2 regions of the Streptomyces sp. MGP-P1 genome follow, and region 1 is predicted to be linked to the other one. Evidence: predicted binding sites of a transcription regulator. Region 1 holds the regulator's gene; the other holds the start of a gene.
What was found. The regulator HrcA, encoded in region 1, represses chaperone genes, less so after heat shock. The targets are predictions, from matches to a motif close to TTNGCACTCNGNNNNNCNGAGTGCNAA.

Region 1 (5,784 bases):
GCCTCGCCCTCCGGCACCCCGTGGCGCACCGCCGAGGCGCACAGGCTCTCCGCCCCGCCGCGCAGCAGCGCCGCCACGCCCACCGCCCCGTAGACCTGGGCCCCGGCGAACGCGGCGGTGCCCAGCACATGATCGAAGTGCGGGTGGCTCAGTGCGATATGCGTCACCCTCCGCCCGAGCAGCGCCTCGGCCTGCCGCCGCAGCTCGACCCCTTCGCGCAGCGTGGCGCCGGTGTCGTACAGCAACGCGCCGTTGTCCCCGGCGACCAGCGCGGCGGTGGCGTCCCAGCCGGGGAGGCGCCGCCTGCCGATACCGTTGCCCAACCGCTCCCAGCCGAAGTCTTCCCAAGCGACGTCCATACCAGGACGCTATCGGCAACGACCTGCGCGGTCTCGTGGAGGCGTGGCCGGTCGCCCTTGCCCCCGCCCCACCCCACCCCCGTACACTGACTGCGGGGATTGCTGGCACTCGAACGCACCGAGTGCCAGACAGACACCGAGAGACACAGCTGGAGGTGTGCGCGATGCTCAGCGAACGCAGACTCGAAGTGCTGCGCGCCATCGTCCAGGACTACGTCGGCACCGAGGAGCCCGTCGGCTCCAAGGCGCTGACCGAGCGGCACCGGCTGGGGGTCTCCCCGGCCACCGTCCGCAACGACATGGCGGTGCTGGAGGACGAGGGCTTCATCGCCCAGCCGCACACGAGCGCGGGACGCATCCCGACCGACAAGGGGTACCGCCTCTTCGTCGACAGGCTCGCGGGCGTCAAGCCGCTGTCCTCGCCCGAGCGCCGGGCCATCCAGAACTTCCTGGACGGCGCGGTCGACCTCGACGACGTGGTCGGCCGGACGGTGCGGCTGCTCGCGCAGCTGACCCGGCAGGTCGCCGTCGTGCAGTACCCCTCGCTGACCCGCTCGACGGTGCGGCACGTGGAACTGCTGGCGCTCGCCCCCGCCCGGCTGATGCTCGTCCTGATCACGGACACGGGCCGGGTCGAACAGCGTATGATCGACTGCCCTGCGCCCTTCGGCGAGGCATCGCTCGCGGATCTGCGGGCCCGGCTCAACAGCCGGGTCGTCGGACGCCGCTTCGCGGATGTCCCGCAGCTGGTGCAGGAGCTGCCGGAATCCTTCGACAGCGAGGACCGAGGGACGGTTTCCACGGTCCTTTCCACCCTCCTCGAAACTTTGGTCGAGGAGACGGAGGAGCGGCTGATGATCGGCGGCACCTCCAACCTCACCCGCTTCGGACACGACTTCCCGGTGATGATCCGGCCGGTGCTGGAAGCACTGGAGGAACAGGTCGTCCTGCTGAAGCTGCTCGGTGAGGCCACGGACTCCGGCATGACCGTACGGATCGGGCACGAGAACGCCCACGAGGGGCTCAACTCCACGTCCGTCGTCGCGGTCGGCTACGGTTCGGGCGACGAGGCAGTCGCCAAACTCGGCGTGGTCGGACCGACCCGCATGGACTACCCCGGAACGATGGGAGCGGTACGCGCAGTGGCACGTTACGTCGGACAGATCCTGGCGGAGTCGTAAGTGGCCACGGACTACTACGCCGTACTCGGCGTGCGCCGCGACGCATCTCAGGACGAGATCAAGAAGGCATTCCGTCGGCTCGCTCGCGAGCTGCACCCGGATGTCAACCCGGACCCGAAGACCCAGGAGCGGTTCAAGGAGATCAACGCCGCTTACGAGGTGCTCTCGGACCCGCAGAAGAAGCAGGTCTACGACCTCGGCGGCGACCCCCTCTCCGCCAGTGGCGGCGGTGGTGGCGCGGGCGGTTTCGGAGCCGGCGGCTTCGGCAACTTCTCCGACATCATGGACGCGTTCTTCGGCAACGCCGCACAGCGCGGGCCCCGTTCGCGGACCCGGCGGGGCCAGGACGCCATGATCCGGCTGGAGATCGACCTCAACGAGGCGGCCTTCGGCACCACCAAGGACATCCAGGTCGACACGGCCGTCGTCTGCAACACCTGCAGCGGCGAGGGCGCGGCCCCCGGCACGTCCGCCCAGACCTGTGACATGTGTCGCGGCCGCGGCGAGGTCTCGCAGGTCACCCGGTCCTTCCTGGGCCAGGTCATGACCTCGCGGCCCTGCCCGCAGTGCCAGGGTTTCGGCACGGTCGTGCCCACCCCGTGCCCGGAGTGCGCCGGCGACGGCCGCATCCGCTCGCGGCGCACCCTGACCGTGAAGATTCCCGCGGGCGTCGACAACGGCACCCGTATCCAGCTGGCCGGCGAGGGCGAGGTCGGCCCCGGCGGCGGCCCGCCCGGCGATCTGTACGTGGAGATCCACGAGCTGCCGCACGCCGTGTTCCAGCGGCGCGGCGACGATCTGCACTGCACGGTCACCGTCCCCATGACGGCCGCGGCCCTCGGCACCAAGTGTCCGCTGGAGACCCTGGACGGCCTGGAGGACATCGACATCAGGCCGGGCACCCAGTCCGGCCAGTCCGTTCCCCTGCACGGGCGCGGCATCACGCACCTGCGGGGCGGCGGCCGGGGCGACCTGATCGTGCACGTCGAGGTGATGACCCCGTCCAAGCTCGACGCGGAACAGGAGCGGCTGCTGCGGGAGCTGTCCAAGCTGCGCGGCGAGGAGCGGCCCCTCGGCCAGTTTCAGCCAGGTCAGCAAGGGCTCTTCTCCCGGCTGAAGGACGCGTTCAACGGCCGCTGAGCCGCTTTTCGCCTTTCACCGCACCGCCCGCCGGTCCCGAACCGGCGGGCGGTGCGGCGTACGGCGGCAGAACCGGTCACGCCGCCGCTGGCTGATTCGGCCCCGTTGCACAGGACATGGCACGATGCGGTCATGTCCTCCGAGTTGACCGATCTCTGCCGGTATCCGATCGTGCAGGCCCCCATGGCGGGCGGCGCGTCCGGACCCCAGCTCGCCGGGGCCGTCGCCGAAGCCGGCGGGCTCGGATTCCTGGCCGCCGGGTACAAAACGGCGGACGGCATGTACAACGAGATCAAACAGCTGCGCCGGCTCACCGGCGGGCCGTTCGGCGTCAACCTCTTCATGCCGCAGCCCGCGCTCGCCGACCCCAGCGCCGTCGAGGTCTACCGCCACCAGCTCGCCGGTGAGGCCACCTGGTACGAGACCCCGCTCGGCGACCCGGACAGCAGCGGCGACGACGGCTACGAGGCGAAGGTCGCGATCCTGCTGGAGGACCCCGTCCCGGTGGTCTCCTTCACCTTCGGCTGCCCCACCCGCGACACCCTGGACGCCTTCGCCAGGGCCGGGACGCACACCATCGTCACGGTCACCTCCGCCGAGGAGGCCCAGAGCGCCCAGTGGGCGGGCGCCGACACCGTCTGCGTCCAGGGCGTCGAGGCGGGCGGCCACCAGTCCACCCACCGCGACGACCCGCAGCTCGACCAGACCGGCACCGGGCTGCTCTCCCTCATCACCCAGGTCCGCGAGACCGTGCAGATCCCGATCGTCGCCACCGGCGGCCTGATGCGCGGCGCGCAGATCGCCGCCGTCCTCGCGGCGGGCGCGGACGCCGCCCAGCTCGGCACCGCCTTCCTGGTCTGTCCCGAGTCCGGGGCGCACCCGCTGCACAAGCAGGCCCTGACCAACCCGCTGTTCGTCCGCACCGAGCTGACCCGCGCCTTCTCCGGGCGGCCCGCCCGCGGCCTGGTCAACCGCTTCGTCCGCGAACACGGCCCCTACGCCCCCGCCGCCTACCCCCAGGTCCACTACGTCACCAGCGGGCTGCGCCTGGCCGCCGCCAAGGCCGGGGACGCCCAGGGCATGGCCCTGTGGGCCGGACAGGGCCACCGGATGGCCCGGGAACTGCCCGCCGGCGAGCTCATCGAGCTGCTCGCCGCCGAACTGGAGGCCGCCCGGTCGGCCCTGAGCATGAGGAGCCCCCGGTGACCGCACCGGTCTTCGTCGTCGAACGGATGCCCACCGGGCCGGAGTTCGTCCTGGAGGGACCCGAGGGGCGGCACGCCGTCTCCGTGAAGCGGCTCCACCCCGGCGAGGACGTCGTCCTCACCGACGGCCTCGGCCACTGGGCGGAGGGCGTCGTGCGGGCCGCCGAGGGCAAGGACCGGCTCACGGTCACCGGCCTCGACACCCTCCACGAGGAGCCCGCGCCCAGCCCGCGCATCACCGTCGTCCAGGCGCTCCCCAAGGGCGACCGGGGCGAGCTGGCGGTCGAGACGATGACCGAGACCGGTGTCGACGCGATCGTGCCCTGGCAGGCGGCCCGCTGCATCACCCAGTGGAGGGGCGACCGGGGAGCCAAGGCCCTGACGAAGTGGCGCGGCACGGCACGGGAAGCGGGCAAGCAGTCCCGCCGGGTGCGCTTCCCCGAGGTGACCGAGGCCATGACGACCAAGCAGGTCGCCGCCCTCCTCGCCGCCGCCGACTTCGCCGGGGTCCTCCACGAGGACCGCGACCACGACAGCACCCCCCTCGCCACCGCCGAACTCCCCGCCGAGGGCAGACTCGTGCTCGTCGTCGGACCGGAGGGCGGCGTCTCCCCGCAGGAGCTGACCCTCTTCGCCGAGGCGGGCGCCCGCCCCTACCGGCTCGGCCGCAGCGTCCTGCGCACCTCCACCGCCGGGACGGCCGCGACCGCGCTGCTGCTGGGGCGTACGGGGCGTTGGGGCTGAACACGGTCCGGAGGGCCGGGGATAGCATGCCCCTGTACTGATCACCTGATCACCTGTACCGACTCACCAGCGAACGAGGAGGCCCGGAGCCATGGCGGGAGAGCCGCAGTCCGACTGCCTGTTCTGCAAGATCGTCTCGGGAGACATCCCGGCGACCATCGTCCGCGAGAGCGAGACCACCGTCGCCTTCCGCGACATCAACCCGCAGGCCCCGACCCACGTCCTGGTCATCCCGAAGGCCCACTACCCGGACGCCGCCTCCCTCGCCGCCGCCGAACCGCTCATCGCCGCGGACGTCCTGCGCGAGGCCGGAGAGGTCGCCGCCGAGGAGAAGGTCGACGGCAGCGGCTACCGGATCATCCTCAACACGGGCTCCGGCGCCGGCCAGACCGTCTTCCACGCCCACGCGCACGTCCTGGGCGGCCGCGGCCTCCAGTGGCCCCCCGGATAACGGAGCTGCCCGACCATGTCCGTACGCGAGCTGGTGGTGCTCGGCACCGCCAGCCAGGTCCCGACCCGGCACCGTAACCACAACGGCTATCTGCTGCGCTGGGACGGCGAGGGCATCCTCTTCGACCCCGGCGAGGGCACCCAGCGGCAGATGCTGCGGGCCGGGGTCGCCGCGCACGACATCGACCGGATCTGCGTCACCCACTTCCACGGCGACCACTCCCTCGGGCTCGCCGGGGTGATCCAGCGGATCAACCTCGACCAGGTGCCGCACCCGGTGACCGCGCACTACCCGGCGAGCGGGCAGCACTTCTTCGACCGGCTGCGGTACGCCACCGCCTACCGCGAGACCGTCGAGCTGAACCAGGCCCCGGTCGCCGGGACCGGCGGGGTCCTCGCCACCACCCCCGCGTACACCCTGGACAGCGCGAAGCTCTCGCACCCCGTCGAGTCGTACGGCTACCGCCTCACCGAGCCCGAGACCCGGCGCATGCTGCCCGCCCTGCTGAAGGAACACGCCATCGCCGGACCGGACGTGGGCCGCCTCCAGCGCGACGGCGTCCTCGGCGGCGTCACGCTGGAGCAGGTCTCCGAGGAGCGGCGCGGGCAGCGGTTCGCGTTCGTCATGGACACCCGGCTCTGCGACGGGGTGTACGCGCTCGCCGACGGCTGCGACCTGCTCGTCATCGAGTCGACCTTCCTCGA
Region 2 (5,784 bases), on a different contig from region 1:
ACAGATAGCGCCCGACCGGGCCCACGGGCGGGGCGGGCAGGGGGGCCGGGGCGGTCAGGGTCGCCCCGGAGGGCAGCAGCGTGGCCCGGAACGCGCCGGGCGCGAAGCCCTCCCCGTACCAGAGCACCGCCTCCTTCACGTCGCCGCCGTCCGAGATCCACTCGGCCTCCGCCTCCGGGCCGATCGCCTCGTGCGGCACGCCCGGGGCGATCTTCAGCGCCGCCCTCGGGGCTTTCAGCGCGGCGGCCGAGGCCCAGGACAGCGGCGGTGAGTACGCCTCCGGATCGAAGATGCGGCCGCGTCCGCCGCGCCGGGCCGGGTCCACGAACACCGCGTCGTACGGGGCGGTGTCGACCTCCGTGACATCGGCGCACCGCACCTCGATCAGCCCCTCCAGACCGAGCGCCTCCGCGTTGGCGCGGGCCACCTCGGCGGTCAACGGGTCGCGGTCCACGGCCAGGACGGAGATCCCGGCGCGGGCCAGGGCGAGGGCGTCGCCGCCGATGCCGCAGCACAGGTCGGCCACGCTCCGCACGCCGAGCCCGGCGAACCGGGCGGCGCGGTGGGCGGCGACCGAGGTGCGGGTGGCCTGCTCGACCCCGTTGGGCGTGAAGTACATCCGGTAGGCGTCCTCGGCCCCGAACTTGGCCACCGCCCGCTGCCGCAGCCGGGCCTGGCCCAGGGCCGCCGAGACCAGCTCCGCCGGGTGCGTGCGGCGCAGCCGGGTCGCGGCGGCCAGCTCGTCGGCGGGGTCGTGGTCGCGCAGCTCGGCCAGCAGCTGCTCGCCCCCGGGGGTGCGCAGCGCCGCGAAGGCGGCGCGGGCGGGGTCGTCGTCCGGGGCGGAGGGGGTCGTTGCGTTCACCCGGTCCATTGTGGCCGCTGCGCCGGGTGCCGCTGCCCGCGCCGCCGGAGGTCGCTGTGGGCCGGCCGGGGGACGGCGCCGGCCCGCTCGCGGTGTCGGGGTGGGAGGCGGGCCGGCGGCTGGCAGGATGCGGCGCCATGCAGCTAGTACGACAAAACGAAAAAGCAGCCATGAAGTGGCACAGGTCGGGCACCGTCGTGCTGGCGGCCCTGCTGGCCGCCGCCGTCGCCTCCGGGTGCGCGGCGGAGACGGGCGGCGGCGGCCCGGGAACTCCCGGCGGACCCGCGAAGCCCGCCGCCGGCCAACCGGGCGGGGCCGCTCCGAAGGCCGGGCCCGCCCGCGCCCTGGACACCTACGCCGAGGCGCTCAGGAAGAAGCAGGTGGCGCGGGCCGTCGCCGCGAAGAAGTGGGGACTGGCCAGGACTCCGCTCGCGGCCCCCGAGCCGCCGAAGGTGAAGCCGCGCATCACCACCCGCAAGGGCTTCGAGGTCCGGGACGACGCCGGGCTGCCGCCCGTCTTCACCACCGTCCCGACCAAGGAGAAGATCGTCTTCCTGACGATGGACGACGGGGCGGAGAAGGACCCCGAGCTGCTGCGGATGATGACCGAACTGGATATCCCGTACAGCGCGTTCGTCAGCGACTACGTCATCAACGACGACTACGGCTACTTCAAGAAGATGCAGAAGCGCGGGGTGACGATCAGTAACCACACGCTCAACCACCGCTATCTGCCCGGCCTCTCCGCCGGCGAGCAGAAGCGGGAGATCTGCGGCCAGCAGGAGAAGATCCTCAAGCACTACGGGAAGCGGCCCACCCTCTTCCGCCCGCCCTACGGCAACTACAACCGCGACACCCTCGTCGTCGCCCAGTCCTGCGGCATCACCGCCGTGCCCCTGTGGTCCTCCGAGGCCTTCCCCGACCACATGGAGTGGCGCGAGTGGGACCGGGACCTGCACCCCGGCGACATCGTCCTCACCCACTTCCGGGGCAAGGAGGACTGGAAGGGGTCGATGCCCGACATGATCCGCCAGGTCATGAAGACCATCACCCACAAGGGATACGCGGTGGCGAAGCTGGAGGACTACGTCTGACGCGCGTCCTTCCCCGCACCCGGCCCGCGAATGCGCGCTCAGCCCCCGCTGCGCGCGCATTCGCTGTTGTCGCCCCCGCTGGGGCAGGGTTGTCGCGCCCGCTGCGGCAGGGCGGGAAGGTCCAGGTCGGAGCGGGTTCCGGAGAATTCCGGGAGCCCTCTTCGACGACGGAGGCCAGGACCGCCACGCCCAGCCCCACCGCGACGACCGCCCGCATCCCGCTCCGGGGGCGCGTCATCTCCGTACCGTCGTACGGAACGAGGGTCGCCACCCCGACGTTGTCCGGACGGCGACCAGACAGAGCCCCGATCGAGACGGCGCGAGGGTGGTGAATTGGCACTCCGCTTGACCGAGTGCTAATCGCGGTCATAGTCTCGGTGCTGGCACTCCCCCCTGGAGAGTGCCAGCAGCACTCTGCGCGACAGGGCAGGTCCGGCACCCGCGACGACGGGCCGGTCAGGTCGCCGCCCACAGACTGTTAAACCCCGTGAGATCTCCGAAGGGGGAGACCGGATCGTGTCGACCACCAGCTCCAAGGTTGCGATCAAGCCGCTCGAGGACCGCATTGTGGTCCAGCCGCTCGACGCCGAGCAGACCACGGCTTCCGGCCTGGTCATTCCGGACACCGCGAAGGAGAAGCCCCAGGAGGGCGTCGTCCTCGCCGTGGGCCCGGGCCGCTTCGAGAACGGCGAGCGGCTTCCGCTCGACGTCAAGACCGGCGACGTCGTCCTGTACAGCAAGTACGGCGGCACCGAGGTGAAGTACAACGGCGAGGAGTACCTCGTCCTCTCGGCCCGCGACGTTCTCGCGATCGTCGAGAAGTAATTCACCCACGTTTGCCTGTGTTCTGCGCCCCTGGCCCCCTGCGAAATAACTAGCCGGGCGGCGAGGGGCGCAGTTCATTTTGAGAGGGAACACAGCCCATGGCGAAGATTCTGAAGTTCGACGAGGACGCCCGTCGCGCCCTTGAGCGCGGCGTCAACAAGCTTGCCGACACGGTCAAGGTGACGATCGGCCCCAAGGGCCGCAACGTCGTCATCGACAAGAAGTTCGGCGCTCCCACCATCACCAACGACGGTGTCACCATCGCGCGCGAGGTCGAGCTCGACGACCCGTACGAGAACCTCGGCGCCCAGCTCGTCAAGGAGGTGGCGACCAAGACCAACGACGTAGCGGGTGACGGCACCACCACCGCGACCGTCCTGGCTCAGGCGCTCGTCCGCGAGGGCCTGCGCAACGTCGCCGCCGGCGCCTCCCCGGCCGCCCTGAAGAAGGGCATCGACGCCGCGGTCAAGGCCGTGTCCGAGGAGCTCCTCGCGACCGCCCGCCCGATCGACGACAAGTCCGACATCGCCGCCGTGGCCGCGCTCTCCGCGCAGGACACCCAGGTCGGCGACCTCATCGCGGACGCGATGGACAAGGTCGGCAAGGACGGTGTCATCACCGTCGAGGAGTCCAACACCTTCGGTCTGGACCTGGAGTTCACCGAGGGCATGGCCTTCGACAAGGGCTACCTGTCCCCGTACATGGTCTCCGACCAGGAGCGTATGGAGGCCGTCCTCGACGACCCGTACATCCTGATCCACCAGGGCAAGATCGGCTCCATCCAGGAGCTGCTCCCGCTCCTGGAGAAGGTCATCCAGGCCGGCGCCTCCAAGCCGCTCCTGATCATCGCCGAGGACGTCGAGGGCGAGGCGCTCTCCACCCTCGTCGTCAACAAGATCCGTGGCACCTTCAACGCCGTCGCGGTGAAGGCCCCGGGCTTCGGCGACCGCCGCAAGGCCATGCTCGGTGACATCGCCACCCTCACCGGTGCGACCGTCATCGCCGAGGAGGTCGGCCTCAAGCTCGACGGCGCCGGTCTCGACGTGCTGGGCACCGCCCGCCGCGTCACCGTCTCCAAGGACGACACGACCATCGTCGACGGCGGGGGCAACTCCGAGGACGTCAAGGGCCGCGTCAACCAGATCAAGGCCGAGATCGAGTCCACGGACTCCGACTGGGACCGCGAGAAGCTCCAGGAGCGCCTCGCGAAGCTGGCCGGCGGCGTGTGCGTCATCCGTGTCGGCGCCGCCACCGAGGTGGAGCTCAAGGAGAAGAAGCACCGCCTCGAGGACGCCATCTCGGCGACCCGCGCCGCCGTCGAGGAGGGCATCGTCTCCGGCGGTGGCTCCGCCCTCGTCCACGCGGTGAAGGTCCTGGAGGGCAACCTCGGCAAGACCGGCGACGAGGCCACCGGTGTCGCGGTCGTCCGCCGCGCCGCCGTCGAGCCGCTGCGCTGGATCGCCGAGAACGCCGGCCTGGAGGGTTACGTCATCACCTCCAAGGTCTCCGAGCTCGACAAGGGCCAGGGCTTCAACGCCGCCACCGGCGAGTACGGCGACCTGGTCAAGGCCGGCGTCATCGACCCGGTCAAGGTCACCCGCTCCGCCCTGGAGAACGCCGCGTCCATCGCGTCGCTGCTGCTCACGACCGAGACCCTGGTCGTCGAGAAGCCGGCCGAGGACGAGGGCGACGCCGGTCACGGCGGCCACGGCCACTCCCACTAGTACGACCCGCACCGTTCGGCACGCCGTTCGGTACGCCCGAGGCCCGGCACCCCCGTCGAGGGGGCGCCGGGCCTCGGTGCGTTCCGGCTGGACAACCCCTGCGCCAAGTCCTCCCGCGTCACCGGGCAGGCGAACGCCAACCCGCTCGCGGACCGCGCCACCCCGCCCAGCCCGGCGTCGGTGATCGCCGTTCCCCGCCGACTCGGCCCGGCCGGTCGGGCGGGCAGGCTGTGCCCGAGTCAGCAGCCCTCGCAGGACTCATCCCAGGGACAGCAGGATGATCGCGACCCCTGCGGCGAGCAGGCCCGCCACCTGTTTTCGAGAGACCTTCTCGTGGAGGGCCACCAAGCCCAGAACGGTGGGAATGGCCGGGTACAGGGATGCCAGTACGACGGCGACGGCAAGCATCTGCTGGTGAGCCGCCAGAAGGTAGAGCGACAGGCCCAGCGCCGCTCCGCCCCCGATCGCAGCTGCTTGGGTCAGCGTCTGCGGCCGTTGCCGGAAGTGACGGGCATGGCGCCAGGCGTTCGGCAGCAGCAGGAGGACCGCGGCGAGGCGGCCGGCCGCGACGGGCCACAGACCGGCGGCCGGGTCGGCCTGGGCGAGCCCGATGTACTGGACCGCCACCCCCAGGCTGGCGATGAGCCCGTCCACAGTCGCCCGCCCCTCAGCCCCGCGGCCGCCAGGGCGGGCACGGAAACCACCGCCGGAGACCAGCCACAGCGCGGGAACCGTCACGCAGATACCCGTCCACACCATCGAGGAGGGCCGCTCGCCCAGGAACCACACGCCACAGAGCACCGACAGCGCCACTCCGGTGACCGCACGCACCGGGACCACGACGCTCATCGGTCCACGGCTCAGCCCGCGGTTGAGGAAGTGCATACCCATCGCGCTTCCCGCACCCGACAGCGCGCCCCACAGCACATCCGCCGTCCGCACGTCACCGGCAGGCATCGCCACCGCTATCACCAGGGCGAAGAGAAGACCTCCCACCTGCCCGACGAAGGTCACCACGACAAAGTGCACCCGGCGCGACAGCAGCCCGCCGAAGAAGTCCACCAAGCCGTAGCAGGCGGCGGATGCCAGTGCGAGAAGAGGTCCCATCCACTGCTACTGCCCGCCGAGCGGTCTGTCACATTCGGTCGTGGAGGTGAGCAGGCCCCCTTTGCGGTCAACCCCTCAGCCGGAGGCGGTCGCCGCGGGGCGCGACCGATCGGGAGGAGGGAGTTCGTAGTCCACAGCGAGGCCGTAGTGGTCGCTGATGGTGTCCGGACCG

Region 2: a site for HrcA is predicted at 2,290-2,316, ahead of groES (co-chaperone GroES). Genes of this name have one in related genera too.

What each region holds. Positions count from the first base shown of each region.
Region 1 covers NZ_JBYMEM010000007.1:888,850-894,633, forward strand. Annotated here, with positions in the region: gene AC3CH1_RS25545 (MBL fold metallo-hydrolase) at 1-359, opposite strand, end outside; gene hrcA (heat-inducible transcriptional repressor HrcA) at 524-1,540, shown strand; gene dnaJ (molecular chaperone DnaJ) at 1,541-2,680, shown strand; gene AC3CH1_RS25560 (nitronate monooxygenase) at 2,813-3,886, shown strand; gene AC3CH1_RS25565 (16S rRNA (uracil(1498)-N(3))-methyltransferase) at 3,883-4,629, shown strand; gene AC3CH1_RS25570 (histidine triad nucleotide-binding protein) at 4,721-5,080, shown strand; gene AC3CH1_RS25575 (ribonuclease Z) at 5,096-5,784, shown strand, end outside.
Region 2 covers NZ_JBYMEM010000005.1:34,809-40,592, reverse strand. Annotated here, with positions in the region: gene AC3CH1_RS09315 (THUMP-like domain-containing protein) at 1-871, opposite strand, end outside; gene AC3CH1_RS09310 (polysaccharide deacetylase family protein) at 1,033-1,956, shown strand; gene groES (co-chaperone GroES) at 2,473-2,781, shown strand; gene groL (chaperonin GroEL) at 2,880-4,505, shown strand; gene AC3CH1_RS09295 (EamA family transporter) at 4,764-5,612, opposite strand; gene AC3CH1_RS09290 (endonuclease/exonuclease/phosphatase family protein) at 5,688-5,784, opposite strand, start outside.